3 regions of the Paraburkholderia suaedae genome follow, and region 2 is predicted to be linked to each of the others. Evidence: predicted binding sites of a transcription regulator. Region 2 holds the regulator's gene; each other region holds the start of a gene.
The links. The regulator HrcA, encoded in region 2, represses chaperone genes, less so after heat shock. The targets are predictions, from matches to a motif close to TTAGCACTCNNNNNNNNNGAGTGCTAA.
Positions count from the first base shown of each region.

Region 1: rpoH (RNA polymerase sigma factor RpoH) is a predicted target of HrcA. The motif match lies at 3,909-3,935, and genes of this name have one in related genera.
Region 3: groES (co-chaperone GroES) is a predicted target of HrcA. The motif match lies at 3,066-3,092, and genes of this name have one in related genera.

Region 1 is NZ_JBFOAH010000016.1:153,064-159,226, forward strand. It holds gene ptsP (phosphoenolpyruvate--protein phosphotransferase) at 1-701, shown strand, start outside; gene nagE (N-acetylglucosamine-specific PTS transporter subunit IIBC) at 810-2,606, shown strand; gene rpoH (RNA polymerase sigma factor RpoH) at 2,912-3,847, opposite strand; gene ABQJ48_RS21775 (acyloxyacyl hydrolase) at 4,206-4,766, shown strand; gene ABQJ48_RS21780 (nuclear transport factor 2 family protein) at 4,810-5,193, shown strand; gene ybiB (DNA-binding protein YbiB) at 5,467-6,163, opposite strand, start outside.
Region 2 is NZ_JBFOAH010000010.1:61,646-67,808, reverse strand. It holds gene glnE (bifunctional [glutamate--ammonia ligase]-adenylyl-L-tyrosine phosphorylase/[glutamate--ammonia-ligase] adenylyltransferase) at 1-929, shown strand, start outside; gene recN (DNA repair protein RecN) at 1,061-2,734, opposite strand; gene ABQJ48_RS15920 (NAD kinase) at 2,814-3,716, opposite strand; gene hrcA (heat-inducible transcriptional repressor HrcA) at 4,074-5,093, shown strand; gene hemH (ferrochelatase) at 5,267-6,163, shown strand, end outside.
Region 3 is NZ_JBFOAH010000009.1:23,252-29,414, forward strand. It holds gene ABQJ48_RS14645 (hypothetical protein) at 1-51, opposite strand, end outside; gene ABQJ48_RS14650 (hypothetical protein) at 338-1,495, shown strand; gene ABQJ48_RS14655 (hypothetical protein) at 1,929-2,513, opposite strand; gene groES (co-chaperone GroES) at 3,165-3,455, shown strand; gene groL (chaperonin GroEL) at 3,509-5,152, shown strand; gene cysC (adenylyl-sulfate kinase) at 5,286-5,912, opposite strand; gene ABQJ48_RS14675 (sulfotransferase family protein) at 5,931-6,163, opposite strand, start outside.

The DNA.
Region 1 (6,163 bases), on a different contig from region 2:
ATGTCGGCGCGGACAAGGAAGTCGACTATCTGACGCTGCCGCCCGAACCGAATCCGGCGCTCGGCCTGCGCGGTATTCGACTCGCGCAGGTGCGCCCCGATCTGCTCCACGATCAGTTGCGCGGCCTGCTTGCGGTGCAGCCGAGCGGCGCCGTGCGCATTCTGCTGCCGATGGTCACCGATGTTGGGGAACTGATCGGCATCCGCAGGCGGATCGACGAGTTGGCCCGCGAAATGGGCCGCGCGCAGGCCGTCGAAGTCGGCGTGATGATCGAAGTGCCGTCGGCAGCGCTGCTCGCCGATCAACTGGCGCAGCACGCGGACTTCCTGTCGATCGGCACCAACGATCTGACGCAGTACACGCTTGCGATGGACCGCTGCCAGGCCGATCTCGCCGCCCAGGCCGACGGCCTGCACCCTGCCGTATTACGCATGATCGCGGCCGCCGTGCAAGGCGCGGACAAGCACGGTAAATGGGTCGGCGTGTGCGGCGCGCTGGCGGGCGATCCGGTCGCGGTGCCGCTACTCGTCGGCCTTGGCGTGACCGAGCTGTCGGTTGACCCGATCTCGGTGCCGGGCATCAAGGCGCGCGTGCGCAACCTCGATTATCAGCTGTGTCGTCAACGCGCCCAGGATGCCATGGCGCTCGAATCGGCGCAGGCGGTAAGAGCAGCAAGCCGCGAAATCTGGCCTCCGGACTGAACCCCGCGCAGCCCGTAACCCGATTCGCACACTGATTACCAATAGTGTTCAGAAGTCGCCGGAAACACAACGGCGACATTCGACCACGAGACAAGGATGGAGATATCAATGGATGGGAACCCGTTTCTGAAGATACAGCGCCTCGGACGCGCGCTGATGCTGCCGATCGCGGTGCTGCCGGTCGCCGGCCTGCTGCTGCGGCTCGGCCAGCCCGATGTGTTCAACATCAAGATGATCGCCGATGCCGGCGGCGCGATCTTCGACAACCTGCCGCTGCTGTTTGCGATCGGCGTCGCAGTCGGTTTCGCGAAGGACAATAACGGCGTCGCGGGGCTTGCGGGTGCGATCGGTTATCTGGTCCAGACCGCGGTGATGAAGGACATCAACGACAAGCTCAACATGGGCGTATTGTCCGGGATCGTGGCGGGTATCGTCGCGGGCCTGCTGTACAACCGGTACAAGGACATCAAGTTACCCGACTACCTCGCGTTCTTCGGAGGCAAACGCTTCGTGCCGATTGCGACGGGGGTGGTCTGTCTCGCGCTCGGCATCGTATTCGGCTACGTGTGGCAGCCAGTGCAAGCCGTGATCGATACGGCCGGCCACTGGCTGACCACCGCGGGCGCGATTGGCGCTTTCGTGTTCGGCGTGCTGAACCGGCTGCTGCTCGTGACAGGTTTGCATCACATCCTCAATTCGCTGACGTGGTTCGTGTTCGGCACCTTCACGCCGCCGGGCGGCGCCCCCGTGACGGGGGACCTGCACCGCTTCTTCGCGGGCGATCCGACTGCGGGCACGTTCATGACCGGCTTCTTCCCGGTGATGATGTTCGGCCTCCCGGCCGCGTGCCTCGCGATGTTCCACGAAGCGCCCAGGGAGCGCCGCGCGGTGGTCGGCGGCCTGCTGTTCTCGATGGCGCTGACCTCGTTCCTGACCGGCGTGACCGAGCCGATCGAATTCAGCTTCATGTTCCTGGCTCCGGTGCTGTACGTGATCCATGCGCTGTTGACCGGGCTGTCGCTCGCGATCTGCTCGGCGCTCGGCATTCACCTCGGCTTCACGTTCTCGGCGGGCGCGATCGACTACGTGCTCAATTACGGCCTGTCGACTAAAGGCTGGTGGGCGATTCCGATTGGTCTGGTGTACTCGGTGTTGTACTACGGGCTGTTCCGCTTTTTCATCCGCAGGTTCAACATGGCGACGCCGGGCCGCGAACCCGCTACCGCCGACGAGCAGGTCGATTCGTTCGCGACGGGCGGCTTCGTGTCGCCGACAGCCGGTGCTGCGGTGCCACGTGCGCAGCGTTATATCGCAGCGCTTGGCGGCGCGTCGAATCTGTCGCTGGTGGATGCATGCACTACGCGCCTGCGCCTGTCGGTGGTCGATCCAGACAAGGTGTCCGAGAGCGAACTGAAATCGATCGGCGCGCGCGGTGTGCTCAAGCGCGGCGCGACCAGCGTGCAGGTGATCATCGGACCTGAAGCGGACATCATCGCGGATGAAATGCGCACGGTGATCGCGCAAGGCGGTGGCGGTGCAGTGAAGGCGGAGGTCGCCGCTGCCGCTGTTCCCACTGCAGTAGCGGCCCCCGCGGCGCCTGCGACCGCTCCTGCCGCTACGGATGCACAAGCCGGTCCGCTCGATCCCGACCCGCTGCGCTGGCTCGCGGTGTTCGGCGGGGCGGGCAACGTGGTGTCGCTGGATGCCGTCGCGTCGACGCGTCTGCGTATCGTCGTGCGCGATCCGTCGTTGGTCGATCGGCAGCGTCTAACTGCGCTCGATACGGCGTGGGTCTCGACCGACACGTTCCATATCGTCGTTGGCGACGCTGCGCCGCGCTATGCCGCGAAGCTGGCGATGCGCATGACGCAAACCGGCGGCGGCGCAACGCCGTTGCCGGCGTAATCCAAGCGGTACTGGGTCAGCGCGCCGCGCTGGCCTCTCGTTGCATCGCGATTTTGCGAGCGGATGTCGCGCGACCTGTCGCACAGTGTGCGATTGCGTCGCAAGCGGGCCGCGTTCGTCCCGTATTGCTATCTTGAAAAGTGCGATGGACATCCGTCTTCCCGAACTGACGTCGGGCGGCGAACGCGAGCGGGGCGGGCCGGCGCCAGGCGGCCCGATAAGAAAAGCCCCGCCGTCTTGCGAGGGCGGGGCTTGCCGTTGGCTGGCGCGCCGGACGAACCGGCGGGCTCGATCGGTTTCAGGCCTTACGCATATTCGGTCAACGCGCCACGCATCTTCTTCATTGCGCTCGCTTCGATTTGCCGGATACGTTCGGCGGACACGCCGAATTCGTCGGCCAGTTCGTGCAGCGTTGAACCGCCCGAGCCGTCGTCTTCCACCTTCAACCAGCGCGCCTCGATGATGCGGCGGCTGCGGGCGTCGAGTGCCTCCAGCGCATTCGCGATACCGTCGCTTTGCAGCCGGTCGCGCTGACGCGAAGCCAGGACGGCCGTCGGCTCGCTATGCGAGTCGGCCAGATAGGCAATCGGCGCGTACGACTCTTCGCCGTCCTCGACCTGGCCTTCCAGCGCAATATCGCCGCCCGACAGGCGCGTTTCCATTTCCGCGACTTCTTCCCGCTTGACGTTCAACTCTTTGGCCAGACCTTCGATCTCGTCCGGCGTGAACGCGCCCAGCCCTTGCTTGTGGCTGCGCAGGTTGAAGAACAGCTTGCGCTGCGCCTTGGTGGTGGCGACCTTCACCATCCGCCAGTTGCGCAGGATGTATTCGTGGATCTCCGCCTTGATCCAGTGCATGGCGTACGACACGAGGCGCACGTTCTGCGCCGGATCGAAGCGTTTCACGGCCTTCATCAGGCCGATATTGCCTTCCTGGATCAGGTCGGCGTGCGGCAGTCCATAGCCCAGATAATTGCGCGCGATCGACACGACCAGCCGCAGGTGAGACAGCACGAGACGGCGCGCGGACTCGAGGTTGTCCTGCTCGCGAAATTCGGTGGCGAACTGGCGTTCTTCCGCCGGCGTCAGCATCGGAATCCGATTAACGGCCTGGATGTAGGCGTCGATATTGCCCAGTTGACCAGGCAGCAGCGAGGAATGCGAGAGCGCCAGTGCACCTGCCGAAGCGGCCTTAGCCGACGACGGGCTCAGAGTACTCGGAAGGGTCATTGCATGGCTCACGTATAAAACTCCTTTGGAATCAGACAAAAGCGTACTCGGTAAACGACTCCAGCGATGGATGTTAGCACTCTGATTTGCCGAGTGCTAATACTTAGAGCCGGTAGGGGCATCCGAGTTCCGCGCTTCTCTATCAGAGTTTGAAATCTGATAGTCATTATACGCCCCCTCGGCTTGCCGCGCAGAGAGCGGACCGATTGCGGGCTCCGGGCTTCGGGTTCTTATAAAAGGCCAGTGCGGTAGGAATTTAGAGTGAAAAATTGCGGGAATGATTGCTGCTCCCAACGATTCGTCGACCGGGAAGCATGGGGGACGCGAACGGCTGCCGTGGTAAGAACGTTGATCGAACATGGGTGTACGGATGGCCAACAACAGTGTTTTGCGTCGACTGGCTGTACAAGGCGTTGCGACGGCGCTGTCGTGTGCGGCGTGCGGAGCAGCGTCGGCTGATCCGTTAGGCGTGCAGGTGGCCGCCGGAGTAGCCGATCACCATGCCAAAAAGATCGACTTCGGCGTGGCCTGGGATCCCGGACTCACGTGGTGGCAAATCGGCGACTGGCACTTCTCGCTGATCGGCGAATTCCACGTGGCCTGGTGGCACACCAACGAAGGCGACGTCCACGAGAACATTGGCGAAATGGGCGTGACGCCGATGATCCGCTTCATCAAGGGAACCGGGTCGCTGCGCCCATTCGTCGAGGTGGGCGCGGGCATCCGCGTGCTGACGAGCCCGCGAATTTGCTCGGACTTCACGCTCGGCACCGCGTTCCAGTTCACCGAAACGGCCGGCATAGGGGTGCAGTTCGGCAGCCGCCAGCAATATCTGGCCGGCTACCGCTTTCAGCATATTTCGAACGGCGGTATCAAAGAGCCGAATCCTGGTATAAATTTCAGCCAGCTATATTTGCAATATAACTTCTGACAGCCGTGGCCATCGTCGGCCCACCGGTGCGAGGGGCTGAGCAATGCTGGCAAAGATAATCGAAGCGATTCGCGGGCTCGAGCGAGAGCGCTTCCGTGCGATGGTCGACGGCGACGGACAATCGCTCGACACGCTGCTCGCGGACAACGTCAGCTATGTCCACACGAACGGCAAACGTGAAACGAAGCGACAGTTTATCGACGGGATTACCGGCGGACGCCGCCGCTACAGGCAAATCGAGGTGCAGTCGCAGGACGTGCTGGCGGTGGGACGCGAGACCTGTCTCGTCACCGGTCGCGCGTTGATCGAAATGGAGGCGAATAACGGTGCGCTGCTGTTTCCGATTGCCTATACGGCGATTCACACGCAGGAGCATGGACAATGGCGTCTGATCGCGTGGCAGGCCACACGGTGCGCGCTGGAGTGAGTCGTTGAATTCGCTTCACTCCATGCGGAACGATTGGACGGCAACTCGCGTTGCCAATGTGCGGCACTGCGCCCGACATGCGCCAGGCAATCGCGACGCAGGCCGTGCGAAGCCGACCGAAGGCGATTCGCAGCACGTTCGAAACCGACCGCATGCGCCTGACTCGGGCGGTATAAAGCGGCGCATCGCGCCGTAGCATCTCGTAGAGCCGCCGCTTTATGCGTGCAGACGTGGGCAGGCAGGCGCGGCAGGCAGCGACTCACGCAGCGCGCGTCAGACCGGTATTTTCGCGACGTCCACGATCAGTTCGACCTGCCGTTCGAGGGTGCTCGGCACCGGCGCTTCGCCGCGCAGCACGGCGGCGATCCACGCGGCCGTGGTGGCTGCGTCGCGCGCTTCGGGCAAGTCGACTTCCGGCGCATCGGGCGACGAGCGTTGGTGCGGCACGCGCGTTTCGCACACGCCGTCATGCAGCCAGTCCACCTGCACCTGACGCCGCGTATCCGCCACCGCTTCGCCTTCGGTGCCACGCGCGAGCAGCGCGCCGCCCACAGCGGCCTCCGGATGAGAATTGAACAGTTGCGTGAGGCTGTCGCGATACGGCGGATGCGTGTAATTGACGAGGCGTAGTCCAGCCGGTGTGAACGGCTGCAGAATCTTGACCAGCGTATGCGTCGAATTGCGCACCCCCATGCGCGCGCGCAGCGCGAGAAGGCGCGCGAGCTTCGGCGCGAGCACGTCGATCGGCGCGAACGCGAGACGGCGCTCGGCCAGGCCATCTTCGATATCCGCGTGCGAGCGCGCGTGCGGAACCTTCAGGTGGGCGAAAATTTCGGCGCTCGTCACGCGGCCGGCGTCTTCCGTCACGCCGTGCAGTAGCACCGGCACGCCTTCGCGCGCCAGCAGCAGCGCGAGCAGCGGCACGAGGTTAGGCTGCTTGCGCGCGCCGTTGTAGGTGGGAATCGAAACG
Region 2 (6,163 bases):
TCCGCATTCTGCTGATCGATCTCGCCGGCAAGCTGAGCGTCGAACATGTGAGCGACCGCTTGTCCGAACTCGCCGACGCGGTGCTCGACGTCGCGCTCGAGGCCGTCTGGAACCAGCTGCCGAAACGCCATCGCGAGGTGCCGCGTTTCGCGGTGATCGCGTACGGCAAGCTGGGGGGCAAGGAACTGGGCTACGCCTCCGACCTCGACGTGATCTTCCTGTACGACGATCCCGACGACGCCGCAGCCGACGTCTACGCGACCTACACGCGCCGCCTGATCACCTGGCTGACTACAGCGACGGGCGCCGGCACGTTGTTCGACGTCGATCTGCGCCTGCGGCCCAACGGCGAGTCGGGCCTGCTCGTCACCGACCTCGACGCGTTTCGCCGCTACCAGTTGCGCGAAGGCGACGCGGCCAACACCGCGTGGGTGTGGGAGCACCAGGCATTGACCCGCGCGCGTTACTGCGCGGGCGACGCCGAGATCGGCGCGAAGTTCGAGGCCATCCGCGAGCAGGTGTTGACCACGCCGCGCGAAGCGGCGCCGCTCGCCAGGGAGATCCTGGAGATGCGTGAGCGCGTCGAGGCGGGGCACCCGAACCGCACGCCCGCGTTGTTCGACCTGAAGCACGACCGCGGCGGCATGGTCGATATCGAATTCACCGTGCAGTACTGGGTGCTCCTGCACGCGGCCAGCGATCCCGAACTGATCCGCAATACCGGCAACATCGCGTTGCTGCGGGAAGTGTCGCGCTTTGGTCTGATGAGCGAGGCGGAAGCGGAGACGGTCGGCGCCGCGTATCGCCGGTATCGCAAATTGCAACACACGCTGCGACTGGACGGGATGGAGAAGGCGCGGGTCGATCCGGCGCTGGTCAGCACCGAGCGTGAAGCGGTGCTGGCGTTGTGGAAGCGGGTGTTCGGGTGAGCGGGCGTTGCTTGAATTTAGCTTAAGAGCGGGGGCAGGAGGCCCGCGTTGCCCGCTGTCATCCCCGCTGTCACCTCGTGCATCGACCAGTTCGCAAGGCCCCGAACGAGCGCTTGGCCAGCCACTTCACGCTAGGCGGCCAGCATTTCCTTCGCGTGCTTGCGGGTCGTCGCGGTGATTTCCAGGCCGCCCAGCATCCGCGCAACTTCCTCGACGCGGCTCGCCTTGTCGAGCGAAATCACGCTGCTCACCGTGCCGCCCTTGCCGTTGCCCGCTTTCGCCACCTGGAAATGGTGGTCGCCGCGCGCGGCGACTTGCGGCAAGTGGGTCACGCACAACACCTGGCGCGCTTGTCCCAGTTGATGCAGCAGCCGTCCAACGACTTCGGCCACGCCGCCGCCAATGCCCGTGTCGACTTCGTCGAAGATCAGCGTAGGGGTCGGACTCGCGGCGCTGGCGATGACCGCCAGCGCAAGGCTGATACGCGCGAGTTCGCCGCCGGAGGCGACCTTGGCGAGCGGCCGCAGCGGCACGCCAGCATGTCCCGCGACGCGGAATTCGACTTGTTCGAGCCCATGCGCGCCGCCTTCGGGCAGCGGCATCAGCGCGACTTCGAAGCTGCCGCCTTTCATCGACAGCTCCTGCATGCCGGTGGTGACCGCGGCGCCCAACGCGGTGCCGGCCCGGGCACGCGCCTTCGACAGTTGTTTCGCTTCGCTCAGGAAGGCTTCTTTGGCCTTGGCTTCGGCGGCGTGCAGGCTGTCGAGGTCGGTGGCGGCATCGAGCGCGGCCAGTTGCGCGCGACGCGCCGCGTGCTCGTCCGGCAGCGTTTCAGGTCGCAGGCGGAATTTGCGCGCGGCCGAGTGCAACGCGTCGAGGCGCTTTTCGACTTGCGCGAGCCGCTCCGGGTCGAGTTCGAGCTTTTGCGCGTAATGACTGAGCGAGTAGACCGCTTCCTGCAACTGGATTTCGGCCGGTTCGAGTGCGGCCAGCACGTCGCTCAACGCCGGGTCGATGTCCGCGAGGTCGCGCACCTTCGATACGATCGACGCAAGTTGCGTGATCATCGCTTCGTCCGACTCGGACAGCGCGCCGAGCGCGCCTTGCACGCCGTCGATCAGATTGGCCGAGTGCGATAGCCGCCGGTGCTCGCTATTGACCTCTTCCCATTCGCCCGGCTGCGGCGCGAGCTTGTCGAGTTCGGTAAGTTGCCACGCGAGGCGCTCGCGCTCGAGCTGCAGCTCGCGGTCGCGCGTCTGCGCATGCTCGAGCGCCTGCACTTTCTCGCGCCACGTGCGCCACGCCCGCGTGACGTTGGCCGCAAGGTCGGCAAGGCCGGCGTGGGTATCGAACAGCTCGCGTTGCGCGTCGGCGCGCATCAGCAACTGGTGCGCGTGCTGGCCGTGAATATCCACCAGCATCTGGCCGACCTCGCGCAACTGCGCGAGCGTCGCCGCCGTGCCGTTGATGAAAGCGCGCGAGCGGCCGTTCGCGTCCACCACGCGCCGCAGCATGACCGTGCCGCCGTGCTCGTCGCCGGTGCCGGCCGTCGCGCCGAGCGCCTGCTCGTCGAGCCATTGCTCGACGTCGGCATGCGTGTCGAATTCGGCAGTGATGTCGGCACGGCTCTCGCCGGTGCGCACGACGCTCGCATCGGCGCGGGCACCGAGCGCGAGCGCCAGCGCGTCGATGAGGATCGACTTGCCGGCGCCCGTTTCGCCGGAGAAAACAGTGAAGCCGCTGTCGAATTCGAGGTCGAGCGCGGCGACGATGACGAAGTCGCGTATCGAGAGGTGGCGAAGCATGAGGTCGTCTGATGAGCTTTGAGATTCGGGTCCGGCAGCGGCGGGCTTTGTCGCAAGCGTTCCAGCGTTGCTGTGCCGCTCAGGGGTTGGGGTCTTCTTCGTGCGACGGGTACTCGTTCCAGTGCAGCTTTTTGCGCAGCGTGGCGAAGTAGCTGTAGCCGACGGGATGCAGCATCGGCACAGTGTGACGCGAGCGCCGTACTTCTATGGTGTCGCTCAACTCGAGCGAGGTGAATGACTGCATGTCGAAATTGACGTTCACTTCGCGCCCGGAGACGATCTGGATGCTCACCTTCGAATCGTCGGGCAGCACGATAGGGCGGTTCGACAAAGCATGCGGCGCGATCGGCACCAATACGATGCCTTGCAATTGCGGATGCAAAATCGGCCCTTGCGACGACAGCGCGTAAGCGGTCGAGCCGGTCGGCGTAGCAACGATCAGACCGTCCGAGCGCTGGTTGTACATGAAGCGCCCATCCACACAGACGTGCAGTTCCGCCATCCCCGAAAAGCCGCTGCGGTTGACCACGACGTCGTTGAAGGCAAGCGCATTGTAGATGGGGGTGCCGCCGCGCATGATGCGCGCTTCGAGCAGCACGCGCTCTTCGCGCTCGAATTTGCCGGACAGCATTTGCGGCACGATCTCGCTCATGTCCGAGATCGGAATGTCGGTAATGAAGCCGAGCCGCCCATGGTTGATGCCGATGAGCGGCGTGCGGTACGGCGCGAGTTGGCGACCGATGCCGAGCATCGTGCCGTCGCCGCCCAGCACCACGGCGACGTCGGCGCGCGCGCCGATCTCGGCCGGACGCAGCGCCGGATAGCCGGTGACGCCGATTTCAGCCGCGGTGTCGGCTTCGAACACGACCTCGAAGCCGCGCTTCGCGATGCACGAAGCGAGCGCGGTCAGCGGCTCCCCGATGCCTGGCGTGTTGTTGCGCCCAACGAGCGCGACGGTCTTGAACTGGCTGGTCACTTGCATGCCGGCATTACACCATAGGTAGGGCCTGAAAAGAACCGCACACAGACCCGGTAGCGGGCCGCCGCGCGCAGGCCGTGAGCGCATGCGGCGATTGTCGTTAGAATGGTGAAGGCTTCATGATGTGTGCGCCGGCCAAAACATTGCGGCGATCTGCCGACCGACGTGCGGCGAGCGCGGCCTGAAGCGTGCCCCAGATGCCGTGGGTGAGCGCTGCTGACGCGACGGATCCAGTGCTGGGCGACTTTGCAGCGCCCAACCACCCAGCAGGTGGCGTCCCGGCGAGCAGTCGTGCGGTCGTGAGGGCCAGGCATCGTTAGCGCTCGCGGTCGTTCTGTCATTGAGCTAAAATTTTTCGTCATGCTAGATCCTCGCGCACAAACCCTCCTGAAAACGCTGATCGAGCGCTACATCGCCGAAGGTCAGCCGGTCGGCTCGCGCACGCTGTCACGTTATTCGGGCCTCGAACTGAGCCCGGCAACCATTCGCAACGTGATGTCCGATCTCGAGGATCTGGGGCTCGTGATCAGTCCGCATACCTCCGCAGGCCGGATCCCCACGCCGCGCGGCTACCGGCTGTTCGTCGATACGATGCTGACGGTGGAATCCGCCGCGGACGAGGAAGCGGTGATGCGCACCGTGAAGACCACGCTGCAGGCAGGCGAGCCGCAGAAAATCGTCGCCGCGGCGGCCAGCGTGCTGTCCAATCTGTCGCAGTTCGCCGGCGTGGTGCTCACGCCGCGGCGCAGCCACGTATTCAAGCAAATCGAGTTCATGCGTTTGTCCGACAAGCGCATCCTGCTGATCATCGTGACGCCCGAAGGCGACGTGCAGAATCGCATCATGGCCACGCAGCGCGATTTTTCGCCGTCGCAACTGGTCGAGGCGTCCAACTACATCAACGCGCATTTCGCCGGCCTGTCGTTCGACGAGGTGCGCCGCCGCCTGCGTGAGGAGATCGACGAGCTGCGCGGCGACATGACGACGCTGATGCACGCCGCCGTCACGGCCAGCACCGACGAGTCCGACACCGGCGAGACCGTGCTGATATCCGGCGAGCGCAATCTTCTGGAAGTCGCCGACCTGTCGTCGGACATGGCGCGCCTGCGCAAGCTGTTCGATGTGTTCGACCAAAAGACCAGTCTCCTTCAATTGCTCGACGTATCGAGTCACGCGGCGGGTGTGCAGATCTTCATCGGCGGCGAGTCGAATCTCGTTCCCATCGAAGAGATGAGCGTCGTCACCGCGCCGTACGAGGTGAATGGCAAGATTGTCGGCACCCTCGGCGTGATCGGACCCACTCGCATGGCCTACAACCGCGTGATTCCGATTGTCGACATCACTGCGCGTCTGCTTTCTCTGACCTTGAGCCAGCAATAGCTGCCGGTCGGCTCCATTGCCGCGAGCCGTGCCGAGCATGATGCGCGAGCGCGCGCGGCTTGCCAATCGGCCGAACGGCCAGGGGCGCGCGGCGGACCCGGCCATGGACCGCACCGCTATAATGAATTTCCATTCAATCCAATCTCCGCGTGAAGCGGTGACTCCCGCTGCCTATGCGCTTTGACCTCGAGCGGCCTTCGCAGAACGCCGCGTCACATCGCGTTGCCGTGCTGCTGATCAATCTCGGCACGCCGGACGCGCCGACGCCGCGCGCGGTGCGCCGTTATCTCGCCCAGTTCCTGTCCGATCCGCGGGTGGTCGAAATTCCGGCGCTGCTCTGGCAGATCATTCTGCGTCTGTTGATCCTGCCGTTTCGCGGCCGCAGTTCTGCAAAGAAGTACGCCGCGGTCTGGATGCCCGAAGGCTCGCCGCTGCGCGTCTATACGGAGAAGCAGACGGAGGCCCTGCGCCACCTGCTGCAATTGAACGACTACACGGTGCTGGTCGACTACGCGATGCGCTACGGCACGCCGGGCATTCCGGCCATGCTGAACCAGTTGAAGCTGGCGGGCGCCGAGCGTGTGCTGCTTATGCCCATGTACCCGCAATACTCATCGTCGACCACGGCGACCGCGTTCGACGACGCTTTTTCGGCGCTCAAGCGCATGCGCAACCAGCCGGAGATCCGCATGGTGCGCCAGTACGCGGATCATCCGGCGTACATTGCGGCGCTCGCCGCGCAGGTGCGTCACTATTGGCATCTCCATGGCCGTCCGGATTTCGCGGCGGGCGACAGGCTGGTGTTCAGTTTCCACGGCGTGCCCAAGCGCACGCTGGACCTGGGCGACCCGTACCACGAGCAATGCCAGCAGACCGGCGCCATGTTGATGCAGGCGCTGGAACTGACGCCGGTGGAATGCCGGATCACCTTCCAGTCGCGCTTCGGCAAGGCCGAGTGGCTGCAGCCGTACACGGCGCCTACGCTCAAGGAACTGGGCGCCGCGGGCGTGCGGCGTGCCGACGTGTTCTGTCCGGGCTTCACTGCCGACTGCCTCGAAACGATCGAGGAA
Region 3 (6,163 bases), on a different contig from region 2:
TCGCGCAAGACTCAGCAGCGCGTCGCGCTCCTGTTCGCGAGTGTTGACCATGGAGCGCATGCGCAACGCGTCGCGGTTGTCCGGCTGCGCGGCGATGGCCGAGGCGAGGCGAGCTTTGGTTGCGGATAGATCGTTTTCATGCAACCTGGCGCGGGCCGCTTTGAGTTGCTTCGACGCTTGCGCGCGCAGTTTTTCCGCGGGGCTCAGGGGCTGGCTCGTGGCGGCGTGGGCGACGTAAGTCGTGTCGGGTGTACCTGGTGACGCGGTCCGGCGCTGAGCGGACGGGGCTGCGGATGCCGATCGGGTTGCCGATGTCGATGGGGTCCTGGATGGCGATGTGGCTGCGGATGTGATCGGTGAGGCCGTCAAGGCGGTATGGCGTTGGGTCGGTGCGGGTGCTGCTGCTGTGGTGGTCGGTGCGGACGGCGATGTTGCGATTGCAGCGCGGCGCTGTGTCGGCTGGGACGGGGTTGCAGTGACGGTCGCCGATGTGACGCGCGGTGCGGCCGGCGAGGTTGCTGCTGATGTGGTTCGCGAAGTGGTCATCGCAGCGCGGGGTTGTGTCGGCTGCGGCGCGGCTGCTGTTGTCGTTGTCGGTGCGAGCGGCGATGTCGGCGCCGATGTCACCGGCGTCGCGGTCATCGCGGTGCGGTGCGGCGTCGTCGGTGATGTGGCTGCCGCTGTTGTGGTCGCTGAGGCGAGCGGCGGTGCAGCCGGCGATGTTGCCGGCGTAGCCATTGCAACGCTGCGCTGTGTCGGCGGTGAGGTGGTTGCCGTGGTGGTCGCGGAGGCGACCGGCGGTGCCGGCGTCGATGTCGCCGGCGTCGCGGTGCGGTGCGGCGTCGTCGGTGATGTGGCTGCCGCTGTTGTGGTCGCTGAGGCGAGCGGCGGTGCAGCCGGCGATGTTGCCGGCGTAGCCATTGCAACGCTGCGCTGTGTCGGTGGTGAGGTGGTTGCCGTGGTGGTCGCCGAGGCGACCGGCGGTGATGTCGCTGCCGACTTAGCCTGCGCGGCGGGACTCGCAGTGCCGGGCCGCGTCGGCTGCGAGGTAGCCGCTGTTGTCGTCGCCGATGCGACGACCGGTGACGTCGCTGCGGACGTGGCCGGCGACGTAGCCATTGCAACACTGCGCTGGGTCGGCACTGTCGTGGCTGCTGATGCAACCGCTGACGCGGTCATTGCAGTGTGGCCCTGTAACGGCTGCGGCATGGCTGCCGTGGTAGATGCAGACGCCAAGGGCGACCCGATCGGCGCAGCCGCGAGCCCACCGCCGTTCTGCGCCAGGTGTGAGGTAAGCGGTGCGGCGTCTGTTGACGTGACGGTAGGCGCGACGAGCGCAGGCCGTTGCGCGACGACGACGCTCGACGGCCGCTGCGCGACTGCCGCAGATCGCCCGTTGCGACCCGCTGCGTCAACGGACGCCTTGCCGTTGGGCACCGGCTGCACCTGCCCGGACACGGTGATCGGTGTGCCGGAGCGCTCATCGTTGCCATGAATGAAGCACAGATAAACGGCGGATGTCACCGCCAACGCGGACGCGCCTAGCAGCACCGGTTTGCGTAGCCGCTGATAAACGCTCCCGACCACCATGGACTCGTCGATCGCCTCGTAGCTACCGGCCCATGTGCGCGACGGCCCCCAGATCCGGCGCGTCTGCAATGGGGCGGGCGGCGCCGGCGGCGCGGCTTCAAGCGCGACCTGCGAGCCCGGCGCCGATGCGCCGCGCGGGCCGAATGGCTCGACCGCGCGCGAACGACAGGCAGGACAGGTTGCAAAAGGCGCGACTAGCGGCGCACCACAGTGGCCGCATCGGCGGGGATCGTGCTGATCGGAAGTCGTGTCGCTAGGCATGGCCGGGTCGCTAACGGGCGTCGAATAACGACGCCGCGGTCAAAAAAAGACAGCGCAACGAACTTTGCAAGCCGAAGTCACTGGACGACGACGTAACCCCGCCCTTGCATACATTCGGCATAGGCGGCCCAATAGCGGGCCATCGGCGGCTCTGGTTGCGGCAGCGGCGGCAGCTTCACGGCGGACGCCGCGTTCGCCTGCGACGAACTGGCCGCCGCGCCAGAGGTGCCCAGCTCGGCGTTCGCCGCCGAAGCTCCCGTGGCAGCCATGGCCTCCGAGCCGGCCGTCGGCGCGCTCGCCGATTTCACCGACGAAGCCCCCGGGGCTGCCGCGCTCGCCGCCGGCGCGCTTGCTCCCCGCTCAGTCGCGGCGGCCGGCATGCTCGCGCTCGTCGGCGCGGCCGCGAAGGTGCTGGAGGGCAACGGGGGACGCGACGGCACGCCGGTCGACGACGCCTTGGCAGGCGGCGCTTTGCGCGGCGGAACTTGCGGTTCGCGGGTGATGTCGACCTTGGTCTTGTTCGCCGCCGCGTAGCACAAGGCGGTGTCGACGCTGCGCTCATACGGGCTTTGGCTTCGGATCGGATAGGTGAGCGGCTGCCATGCGAAGGCAGGGCCGCTGCACACCAACAGCGTCAGTACGGTATATGTTTTGAATTCCATCGCAGTCGCTCCCGCAGCGATGTTTCGCCTTTTTCATTGGCCATGTGCGCTTCGCGGCGTGTTCTGTTGGCGGTCGAATCTGCCGCTGAACGGCGGCTCACTGCCGCGAAGGCTGCTTGTTGCAGCGTAACACCGGCTGTCGTCTGGACAGTCGGCCAGATAGCGCGCGAAAACGCCATCCTGCTGTCCATTCAAGACACTTTTGCGCAAAACGGCGGACAACGGCGAGGCCTGTGGGGAAATCCCTGGCGGGCGGCGGCAGCAGACGGGTGCGATCCGATCCCGAGAGGATGCAGGGTTAGGGATTACCCTGGGAGTGCGTCGGCGACCGCGGTCGACCACGCGCCACTCCTTTAGGCAGGCGCACTGCGCGATTCAGTCAGCGCGCTGCCAAGGGCCGTGAGGACAGTCGCAAGTGACTGTTTTTACGCAGCTTGTTCGCACCGGGGGCCGATTCGACCGGGCGCTCATGCAGTTGACGCAAGCGAAAAGCGCACGATCTTCGCATTGCGCTCCATCCCTTCTTGAATTTGTCACCACGCGTCCATATAATTAGCACTCGCTGCACGAGAGTGCTAACAACATCGCCGGTTGGCTCGTCCAGCCGGGTTTTCTCAGCGTTCTTCAGTCTCAATCAAGAGAGGAGTATGTATGAACCTTCGTCCTTTGCATGATCGCGTGATCGTTAAACGCCTGGATCAAGAAACCAAGACCGCGTCGGGCATCGTGATCCCCGAAGCTGCAGCGGAAAAGCCTGATCAGGGCGAAATCCTCGCAGTCGGTCCGGGCAAGCGCGACGACAAGGGCGCATCCATTGCGCTCGACGTAAAGGTTGGCGACCGCGTGCTGTTCGGCAAGTATGCAGGCCAGACCGTCAAGGTCGACGGCAACGAACTGCTCGTGATGCGCGAAGAAGACATCATGGCCGTGGTGCAGAAGTAAGCGCAAAGCCGCTACTTTCCCGGTCATACCTCAAGAATTCAAGGAGTTAGAAGATGGCAGCTAAAGACGTCGTATTCGGTGATTCCGCCCGCGCCAAGATGGTTGAAGGCGTGAACATTCTCGCGAACGCTGTGAAGGTCACGCTCGGTCCCAAGGGCCGCAACGTGGTCCTGGAACGCAGCTTCGGCGGCCCGACGGTCACCAAGGACGGTGTGTCGGTCGCCAAAGAGATCGAACTGAAAGACAAGCTCCAGAACATGGGCGCGCAAATGGTCAAGGAAGTGGCTTCCAAGACCAGCGACAACGCAGGCGACGGTACGACGACCGCAACGGTTCTCGCACAATCCATCGTCCGCGAAGGCATGAAATACGTCGCCTCGGGCATGAACCCGATGGACCTGAAGCGCGGCATCGACAAGGCGGTTACGGCTGCGATCGAAGAACTGCGCAAGATCAGCAAGCCGTGCACGACCAACAAGGAAATTGCTCAGGTCGGCGCGATCTCGGCGAACAGCGATTCGTCGATCGGCGACCGTATCGCTGAAGCGATGGACAAGGTCGGCAAGGAAGGCGTGATTACGGTCGAAGACGGCAAGTCGCTGCAAGACGAGCTGGACGTGGTCGAAGGTATGCAATTCGACCGTGGCTACCTGTCGCCGTACTTCATCAACAACCCGGACAAGCAAGTCGCCGTTCTGGAAAACCCGTTCGTGCTGCTGCACGACAAGAAGGTGTCCAACATCCGTGACCTGCTGCCGGTGCTGGAACAAGTCGCGAAGGCTGGCCGTCCGCTGCTGATCATCGCAGAAGACGTCGAAGGCGAGGCGCTCGCTACGCTGGTTGTGAACAACATCCGCGGCATCCTCAAGACCGTTGCTGTGAAGGCTCCGGGCTTCGGCGATCGTCGTAAGGCCATGCTGGAAGACATCGCGATCCTGACTGGCGGTCAGGTCATCGCTGAAGAAACCGGCCTGACGCTCGAAAAGGCAACGCTGGCTGAACTGGGCCAGGCAAAGCGCATCGAAGTGGGCAAGGAAAACACGACGATCATCGACGGCGCTGGCGAAGCTGCAAACATCGAAGCGCGTGTGAAGCAGGTTCGCACCCAAATCGAAGAAGCAACGTCGGATTACGACCGTGAAAAGCTGCAGGAGCGCGTTGCCAAGCTGGCAGGCGGTGTTGCAGTGATCAAGGTCGGCGCTGCGACCGAAGTCGAAATGAAGGAAAAGAAGGCACGTGTCGAAGACGCACTGCACGCAACGCGCGCAGCTGTGGAAGAAGGCATCGTCGCTGGCGGCGGCGTTGCGCTGATCCGTGCACGCACGGCAATCGCCGGCCTCAAGGGCGCTAACCCCGATCAGGACGCAGGCATCAAGATCGTGCTGCGCGCGATGGAAGAGCCGCTGCGCCAGATCGTCACGAACGGTGGCGAAGAAGCAAGCGTCGTGGTGGCAGCTGTTGCTGCTGGCAAAGGCAACTACGGCTACAACGCAGCAACCGGCGAGTACGTCGACCTGGTTGACGCAGGTGTCGTGGATCCAACGAAGGTGACGCGCACAGCGCTGCAAAACGCGGCATCGGTTGCAGGTCTGCTGCTGACGACCGACGCGGCCGTTTGCGAACTGCCGAAGGAAGATGCACCGATGGGCGGCGGCGGCATGCCCGGCGGCATGGGCGGCATGGGCATGGACATGTAATTCCGCTTGGGCCTCGTTACGAGGTCCAGTTGGAAGCGCATGGGAAGTGCGCCGCGAGGCGTGCTTCCCAAAAGAAAAAACCCGCAACGGCGGGTTTTTTCTTTTGGGCCAGCAGGGCAGCAGTGCTGCGGGACTACGCTCCAGCTTCTGGATCGCTGGCGGTCAGCGAAGTCTCGCGCAGATGGGCGAATATTCGCGCAACGCTTTCGGCCGGCGACTGCGTGGCCGTGTCAATGCGAAGCTCGGGATCGAGCGGCGCTTCATAAGGCGCCGACACGCCGGTAAACGATGCGATCGCTCCGGAGCGCGCTTTCGCGTACAGGCCTTTGGGATCACGCTCGACGCATATTTCGAGCGGCGCGAACAGATGGGTCTCGATAAACTTGTCGTGTCCGATGATGCTGCGCGCCATCGCCCGATCTTCGCGCATCGGGGAGATCAGCGCAGTGATGACAATCAGGCCCGCGTCGTTCATCAATTGCGCGACATGCGCGACTCGACGGATGTTTTCTCGGCGATCCTGCCGCTCGAACCCGAGATCGGATGCCAGGCCGTGACGAATGTTGTCTCCGTCAAGCACGTAGCATGCATGCCCCAACGAGACCAACTGCGCTTCGAGTTCGAATGCGATGGTCGATTTGCCCGCGCCCGACAGGCCGGTCAGCCAGACCGTGACAGGCTGTTGGCGGAAGATCCGCATTCTCTGCTGACTGGTGATTGCACCGTGACAACGCTGCAGCAAAGTGTGAGCCGGTTCCATTGTGAGTCCCCTCGGCGCTCAGGCGCAGTGCCACCCTTGCCGCCAGATTCCTGCGTTGTGCAGGCTCTCCGGCGAATTGGCGATTGTGACTTGAAAACCGTCTGAAAGGCCAGCAGGCAAAGGAATTGAAAAGCCGGCATACGAGCTTGGGTATCCCGCGTTAGCCACATCGGGCCGATGCTCGCCGCTCCAACCGCTCGCGACGACTTTCGGACCCACACGAACTTCGAGCGGCACGCTCTGTTCGGGGC